DNA from 2 places in the Lysinibacillus sp. HST-98 genome. Region 2 is predicted to be linked to the other one. Evidence: riboswitches for the same ligand, from Rfam matches in the RefSeq annotation. Region 2 holds a riboswitch; the other holds the start of a gene.

Region 1 (4,435 bases), on a different contig from region 2:
TATCTGTATTTGCAGAGAAGCTGCGAATCATTCGTTTATTATCACCAGTTGCTCGGATAGCTAGCCCAACCTCTGTCTTTAAGAACCAGTCTGCTATTAACTTAATTAAAATCGTGATGATTAATACAACAATCAGCACACTCCATGTACCTGGTACATGCTGAAAGCCTATGCTTTTTAATAGGTTATTGATAGCATCATCGATCCCTAAATTACTCCAGAAAGATTGAAACTTTGAAAAGATTGTTTCAGAGTTTAGTAGTGGAATATTCGGGCGACCTATCGTATTTTCTGCAGTTAACCCCATGATACGTAGATTAATCGAGTATAAAGCAATCATCATTAAAATTCCTGATAAAAGCGGATTAATCTTTCCTTTCGTGTGAAGAATTCCTGTCATACATCCAGCAATAAATCCAGCAACAATTGCCACTAAAGTCGCTAAGATTGGGTGGTAGCCAAGCAAAACCATTGTTGCTGCAGTTGCCGCCCCTGTTACAAAGCTTCCATCAACCGTTAAATCCGGAAAATCTAACACCCGAAATGTTAAATATACACCAAGTGCCATAATTGCATAGATGATTCCTTGCTCCACTGCGCCAAATAATGCTAAAAACATCGTTGAATCATCTCCTAAATCTCTTTATTATTTATATCGCTTGTAAAATGAAGATAAAGCGGGGATAATTCACCCCGCTTCGTTTTACTGTTCTAGAATTTCGGCACCCCAAGAATCTTTAATTTCGATTCCTAAATCATCTGCAACTTTTTTATTGATTAATAATTTCAGATTTTGTGGGTATTGTGCTGGTGTATCGGCAGGTGTCGCTTCACCTTTTAAAATTTTCACAGCCATTTGACCTGCTTCATAACCGATATCGAAATATTCAAACCCATAAGCAGCTAAACCGCCACGTGCTACAGAATCTAGTTCTCCTACGATTAATGGTAATTTATTCGTATTGGCAACATCAATTACCGACTCTAATGCAGAAACTACTGTGTTATCAGTAATAATATAGAAAGCGTCTACTTTACCAATTAGAGATTCTGTCGCTTGTTTTACATCTGCTGAAGTAGATGCTGATGCTTCTACCACCGCTAAACCTTGTTCGTCCATAACCTTTTTCACTTCTGAAACTTGTGCAACTGAGTTTTGCTCACCGGCATTGTAGACCATCCCTACTTTTTTCGCGCCAAGTTCTTTTAGGAATGCTACAGTTTTAGATATCGTTTCAGGATGTAAATCGATTGTGCCTGTAATATTTTTCCCTGGCTTCTCCATTGAGTCAATTAACTGTGCACCAACAGCATCTGTAACAGATGTAAAAATAATTGGAATATCACTTGTTGCTGTTGCAGCGGCTTGAGCAGAAGGTGTAGAGTTTGCAAAAATTAAATCTACGTTTGCACTTACTAGATTGTTAGCAATTGTTGTGTTAAGGCTATTATCTCCCTGTGCAATTTGTGGATCGTATTCAACTTTTAAGCCAGCATCTTCAATTGCTTTTTTAAAGCCTTCCGTTGCTGCGTTTAACGATGGATGCTCAACAATTTGAGTAATCCCGATTTTATATGTTTTATCGTCTGCATTTCCGCTCTCACTAGCATTGTTTGTTTCATTTCCTTTTGAATCTGTTGTACCAGAGCCACCGCTACCACAAGCAGCAAGAAGCAACACTAATCCAAAAAGAAGGAATGACAACTTCTTTACATTGCTTTTCACAAATAATCCCCCCGATTATATTCTCGAATATCTATCGCACTTTATCCAAACAAAGTGTGAATGTATCGCTATATTATCGTTATTATCGAGCTCCGTCAACAACATTATGAATGTTCTGACTTTTAAAATTGACAAAATATTTTAGTTTTTCATTTAATTCGGCGCTTTAAACCGCTAAACTACGCTGTTTTAGTTATTCTATTTCCTTTTTCAACATAGTAAAAAATATTTATGACAATTTTGCGGCAATAGGACATTATAGACAAAGTCTGACATTTGACTTCTACTAGATATCTATAATAGAATATTTACTTGTGTGAAAGCACCGTGGTTCGTAACCATCCCACGAAAAAAAACTAAGGAGAAATGAATATGAAGATAAAATTTTTAGCAGCAAGTGGTATCATTGCGGCTCTCTATATAGCTGTAACCATGCTTGTTGCACCATTTGGTTTTACAGAGGTTCAGTTCCGAGTATCTGAGATGTTTAACCATTTAGTGGCCTTTAATCCACGCTTTGCCGTAGGGATTATTATTGGAGTATTGATCTCTAATCTCTTTTCACCACTTGGCATTTACGATTTAGTGTTTGGTGTAGGTCATTCAATGATTACACTCGGCCTGTTTATTTTAATCTGTAAATTTGTCAAAAATATTTGGGCACGTTTAATTATTAATACATTGCTCTTTACATGTACTATGTTTATCATTGCCTTTGAGCTGAACTTGGCTTTAGAGTTGCCATTTTTCTGGACTTGGCTTACAGTCGCGGCGGGTGAATTTGTTGTATTAGCTGTAGGTGCACCGATTATGTATGTATTAAACAAACGCCTTCACTTTAAAAATTTGATTTAACGGACGGATCTTTTTAGATTCGTCTTTTTTCTTGACACTATTCTGAAAATACTCTACAATTCTTTCTAATAAATGCAAGGAAGAAGAGTAGTAGCAAGCATTGTTACTTTAAGAGAGCTGGTGGTTGGTGCAAACCAGTAGTACAGACTTGTGAATGGACTTCAGAGCAGCCTTATCAAATGTAAGGCCGTTTCGCTCCCCGTTACCGGAGCAGGAAAGCGCGCAAAAATTGCGAATGAAGGTGGCACCACGGTTACTCGTCCTTTTTATGAGGGATTGGAGTGGCTTTTTTTTTGGAAAAATCAGCATAGAGGAGTCGAGTTAAGATGAGTACAGTAGTAGAAAAAAAGGGATATTTCGGTGAATTTGGTGGAAGCTTTGTTCCAAAGGAGCTTCAAAATGTTTTAAATAGACTAGATGAGAATTTTCAAAAGTATAAAGAGGATGATGATTTTAAGCAAGAATTAGATTACTATTTCCGTGAATATGTCGGGCGTAAATCCCCTCTTTATTTTGCAGAAAATTTAACACAGCAATTAGGTGGCGCAAAAATCTATTTAAAACGTGAAGACCTTAACCATACAGGCTCACATAAAATCAATAATGTATTAGGACAAATTTTACTAGCTAAACGTATGGGAGCAAATCGCGTGATTGCCGAAACAGGTGCAGGACAACATGGAGTAGCAACAGCTACAGCGTGTGCCATGTTTGGAATGGATTGCACGATTTATATGGGCTTGGAAGATACAAAACGTCAGGCATTGAACGTATTTCGCATGGAACTTCTCGGAGCGAAAGTTGTAGCTGTCGATAAAGGGCAAGGCCGCTTAAAGGATGCTGTAGATGAAGCATTCGCTGACTTAGTAGAAAACTATGAAACAACCTTCTATTTATTAGGCTCAGCAGTTGGACCACACCCCTTCCCATCAATGGTTAAACATTTTCAATCAGTGATTAGCCGTGAAAGTCGTGAACAGATTTTAAAAAAGGAAGGAAAGCTGCCAACAGCTGTTCTTGCCTGTGTAGGAGGCGGTAGTAATGCTATTGGGGCATTTGCTGACTATATTGCAGACGAGAATGTTCGTCTTATTGGAATAGAGCCAGACAAAGCTGCTACCTTAAACGAAGGAACACCAGGAGAGCTACACGGCTTCAAATGTTTAGTACTTCAGGACGCAGAAGGTAACCCACTCCCTACCTATTCAATAGCAGCTGGTTTAGATTATCCAGGTGCAGGGCCTGAGCATAGCCATTTGAAAACAATCGGTCGTGCTGAGTATGTGACCGTGACAAATGAAGAAGTTTTAGATGCCTTCCAAGTACTTTCTAAGGTTGAAGGTATTATTCCTGCTCTTGAAAGCTCACATGCAGTCGCACATGCTCTAAAATTAGCACCAACTTTATCACCTGAGGAAAGCATTATTATTAATATATCAGGTCGTGGCGATAAAGACGTTGAACAAGTCTTCCACATGTTAACTAAATAACTCAAAAAAGAGCGACTTCCGTTTATAGAAGTCGCTCTTTTACCTATACCAATGATTTAGGATAAATTTCTGCTACATTATCTCGCAGCTTCGCTTTCAGGAATTTTCCGACAGATGTCTTTGGAATTTCTTCTAGAAAGACGACTGCATCTGGTACCCACCACTTGGCAAATTGATTTTCTAAAAAAGCAAGAAGCTCTGGTTCAGTTACTGATTGTCCCTCTTTCAATACAACACAAGCTAATGGACGCTCCTGCCATTTTGCATGGGGCATGGCAATGACAGCCGCTTCTAAAACGGCATCATGCGTCATCAGTGCATTTTCCAAATCAACAGAGGAAATCCATTCCCCACCTGATTTAAT
Region 2 (4,435 bases):
ATACATGGTGATTGCTGTTTCGATCTTTAAGTTTTTCGAAGATATAAGAGAGCACCGAGTAGTCTGTGGTCATTCCAGAACTAGGAGGCTTTGGTGAAATTGTCAGTTCATCAATCTCATACATCCACTTTTGCCACCTACTCCCCTGTGTTTCTACCCCTATTTTTATGTCATTTTCTTTTAAAATGGCAATAAGCTCTGCTAAATTCGGATTGAGTGCAGGATTGCCACCTGAAATGGTGACAAATGAAAAACCATTGCCCCCTAAACGTTTCAACTCAGACCAAATCTCTTCCGCTGTCATTTGGACAATAAAATGCTTTCCACTGCCATCCCACGTAAACGATGAATCACACCAAGAACAGGAATAATCGCAGCCCGCAGTTCTTACAAACATTGTCTTCTGGCCCACCACCATACCCTCTCCTTGAATCGTTGGCCCAAAAATTTCGATAACAGGTACTTTACTCAACTTCCATCCACTCCCGTCTAGCTTCTGCATAGCTTGTTGGAGTTTCATAAAGCCTAATAAACTCTACACGCACACCGTTATATCCTTCATCAAGCAAGGCCTCAGTCAACTTTTCGTATATCCAAACAACAATGTTCTCTGCCGTCGTATTCATGGGTGGAAGCGTTTCATTTAAATAGCGGTGATCCAAATGAATCTCTATTTTTTGTTTCCATATTTCTTTTATATCGCCAAAATCAATTAACAAACCACGTTCATCTGTGTAGCCACTCAGCCCTAATACTACCCGATAGGTATGACCGTGCAGATTTTTACATTTTCCTTCATAATGATGTAGATGATGAGCAGCATCGAAGGTAAATTCCTTGCTTATGAGAACACGCTTTGCATGGTAGTTCAATTGATTTCTTTGAATATTCACATCAATTTTCTGGAGTCTCTCAACGATTTTAAAATCTGACATGCCTTAAGACTCCTTCCTATAACTTAAATACTCATCAAGCCCTTTATTTCGTAATTTACATGCTGGGCATTCACCACAGCCATCTGCTATGACACCGTTATAGCAAGTCAACGTTCTTTCTCGTACAAACTCTAGTGCCCCAAGCTGATCAGCTAATTCCCATGTCTGTGCCTTATTCAGCCACATCAAGGGTGTATCAATCACAAAGGAATCATCCATCGATAAATTTAACGTTACATTTAAGGATTTAATAAAGACATCTCGGCAATCCGGATATCCACTAAAATCAGTTTCACAAACACCTGTTACAATATGCTTGGCCCCTACTTGGCTCGCTAAAACGCCCGCAAATGAAAGAAAAAGGAGATTGCGGCCAGGCACAAAAGTTGATGGGAGCTCACCATTTTCTCCGTCCTTCACCTTTATGTCTTGTCGCGTCAATGCATTCGGAGCAAGTTGATTCAGGAGAGACATATCAAGTATGTGATGCTTGATACCAAGCTCCTCTGTTATCACCTTCGCACAGTCAATTTCAAGACGGTGCCTTTGACCATAATCGAAAGTTACTGCCTCAATCTCTTCAAAGCGTTCTTTTGCCCAGAACAAACAAGTTGTGCTGTCCTGACCTCCACTAAATACTACAATTGCTTTTTTCTTTTTCATCTATAAAGACTCCCTTATATCGAAAAAACAGCACTCTAAGAAAAAGTGCTGCTTTCTTCTTAGTTTTTTTAAGAGGGTAGCTAAAAACCTCTTTCTTGCTTCATTTATCGATTATCAATTTTTTCTGGGTTAAGATCGTGGTTCATTAAACGATAATTGGCGATTTCTTCGTACTTCGTTCCTGGCTTCCCATAGTTACACCATGGATCAATCGAGATACCCCCACGTGGAGTAAATTTCCCCCAAACCTCTATATATCTTGGATCAAGTAGTGCAATTAAATCGTTCATAATGATATTCACGCAATCTTCATGAAAATCGCCGTGATTTCTAAAACTGAATAAATACAACTTTAGAGATTTACTTTCAACAATTTTTTTATCTGGGATATATGAAATGTACATCGTAGCAAAATCCGGCTGATTTGTAAGCGGACATAAACTAGTAAACTCTGGGCAATTAAACTTAACAAAATAATCTCGATTAGCATGAAGATTATCCACCACCTCTAATACCTCAGGTGCATAATCATAGGAATACTTTGTACCTTGATTACCCAATAGGGTTAAATCCTTTAATCCTTCTTCATGACTTCTGCCAGACATAAAAAAACCTCCTTGTAAAATGTTTCCCAACACTTTTCAAGAGAGGCATCACCAATCAGTCTATTAAAACATAAGTAAAAACATAAAAAAGCCACGTCCGATATGGACATGGCATATTGTCATGTTTCCATAGTTTTTTATAGAGGGTATCAGCTATGAACCTCTCCCGTTCTAGTCCGGGCATTCTTTTCTTCCATATCGTACAAAAAATAATACAGAACGTCAAATGGATTTTTTATAAAACTCTTAAATGATAAAAAGTATGAATTACTGTAAGTCAATACTCATTTGAAAGTTCTACTTTTTTATTAAATTACTAGGAAAATAGAATTAATTCATTTTTGACAAAGTAATACTAATTATCAATATTTTGATATTTTTCAATATTCCGATATTCGAATTATCTCACCTGTGATAAATTGGAAATATCACACTAAACTGAAAAGTGTGATAATTAAAAGTGGAGGGAGAAATGAGATTTGAAAAAGTTTAAGTTTACGAAGTTTTTAAGTAGTATGATAGCTTTCGTTATGGTGCTTTTTCTATTGGTTCCATTATCGAGTGCGAATGCTGAAGATTCGAAACCATTCAAGCAGGATAGCCAAAGTGAAAGTATACTTCAATTAAAGGCGGCTATCGCTGAACAGCTAAGCTTGTCTAAAGATGGTCCAACTCTTCACGAAAGCTTACAAAATGTATCAGGCAATCAAGAAGTTGCAGTCATCGTACATTTATCTGAAAAGCCTGTGGCACTAGAGCAAGGAATGAGCCAAGTGAAAGGCCAAAAGTTCTCTAATGCCCGAGCAAATGAAGTTCGGTCAAATGTAAAATCTCAACAAGCACAGGTTAAAAAAGAATTAGCTACTAAAAATGTTCAAATGACTCAAGGCTACACATTTGATACTGTTTTAAACGGTTTTGCAGCAACTGTGAAAGCAAATGATCTCCCAAAGCTGCTTTCAATAGAAGGAATTACATTAATCGAACCTGATGCAATTGTTTACGCCTCAGAAGATAGTACAATCAAATCCTCAGAACTGATTAAGGAAGATCAATTAGAGGCTCAAATGAATACAAGTATTTCTTTCCTCGGCATCGAACAGCTTTGGAATGAAGGAATTGAAGGACAAGGTATAAAAGTAGCAGTATTAGATACTGGTATTGATGCAGATCACCCCGAGTTCGCTGGAATTTATAAAGGTGGGAAAAACTTCATTCCAAATTCATCAACTTACACAAAGCCTCGGGCAGATGACGATGCATCGGAAACATTGCCTTCTGAGCGTCCTGCTGGAACACCTGAATTTAATGAAAAGGGAAGCTCGTTCTATACTTCTCACGGTACCCATGTTGCTGGAACCATTGCAGCAATTGGAGCTAACAATTTCGGCATTAAAGGAATTGCTCCAAAAGTAGACCTTTATGCTTATCGTGTTCTTGGTGCATATGGAAGTGGGGCTACATCTGGTATTGTTAAAGCAATTGAAACGGCTGTAACAGAAAAAATGGACATAATCAACCTTTCTCTTGGCGGGGGGGCTAACTCTGAAACGGACGCAGGTTCATTTGCTATTAATAATGCAATGATGGCTGGAACAATCGGAGTAATTGCAACAGGTAACTCCGGCCCAAATCGAGGAACAATGGGCACGCCTGCAACCGCTCGTTTAGGAATTGCTGTTGGTAACACAACAAATCCTGAAACAATGTATAACGGTGAAGTGAATGTTACAGTTGGTGACTACAACTTAACAAAGCAGCTCCCATTAATGGGCACAACTTTTGGAAGGGATTTAGCAACACAGCTTCAAGGAGAATTTGACCTAGTTGCTATTCCTGGAAACGGAGAAGTAAAAGACTATGAGGGAATCGATGTAGAAGGTAAAGTGGCATTAATCTCTCGTGGCAGCATCGCATTTGTTGATAAAATTGCGAATGCAAAGGCAAATGGAGCAGTCGCCACAATTATTCATAACTTTGCTGGTGGAACAAATGCACCTAATATTTCAGGTACATTCCTGGGTGATTCCTTTGCTTTTCTACCAACATTTGATATGTCCCAAACGGATGGTAATGCAATTCGTGCTGCATTAGCCGGTGGAACTGGAAAAGTTAGCTTTAGTCAATTTACTTCCACAAAAACACTGGGGGATGAAGTAAACGATTCAAGTTCCCGTGGACCATCTACGCCAAACTTTGATATTAAACCAGATGTAAGTGCACCTGGAACAA

The links. Region 2 has a riboswitch for preQ1 ahead of queF (preQ(1) synthase). Riboswitches for the same ligand answer to the same signal wherever they lie in the genome.
Region 1: another riboswitch for preQ1. It lies ahead of JIN86_RS12135 (QueT transporter family protein); the one in region 2 lies ahead of queF (preQ(1) synthase).

Annotation. Positions count from the first base shown of each region.
Region 1 is NZ_JAENHX010000004.1:266,087-270,521, forward strand. It holds gene JIN86_RS12125 (ABC transporter permease) at 1-619, opposite strand, end outside; gene JIN86_RS12130 (ABC transporter substrate-binding protein) at 704-1,726, opposite strand; PreQ1 riboswitch class I at 2,048-2,092, shown strand; gene JIN86_RS12135 (QueT transporter family protein) at 2,099-2,581, shown strand; T-box leader at 2,650-2,849, shown strand; gene trpB (tryptophan synthase subunit beta) at 2,908-4,071, shown strand; gene JIN86_RS12145 (long-chain fatty acid--CoA ligase) at 4,115-4,435, opposite strand, start outside.
Region 2 is NZ_JAENHX010000008.1:52,899-57,333, reverse strand. It holds gene queE (7-carboxy-7-deazaguanine synthase QueE) at 1-472, opposite strand, end outside; gene queD (6-carboxytetrahydropterin synthase QueD) at 465-935, opposite strand; gene queC (7-cyano-7-deazaguanine synthase QueC) at 939-1,598, opposite strand; gene queF (preQ(1) synthase) at 1,703-2,203, opposite strand; PreQ1 riboswitch class I at 2,327-2,373, opposite strand; gene JIN86_RS17020 (S8 family serine peptidase) at 2,683-4,435, shown strand, end outside.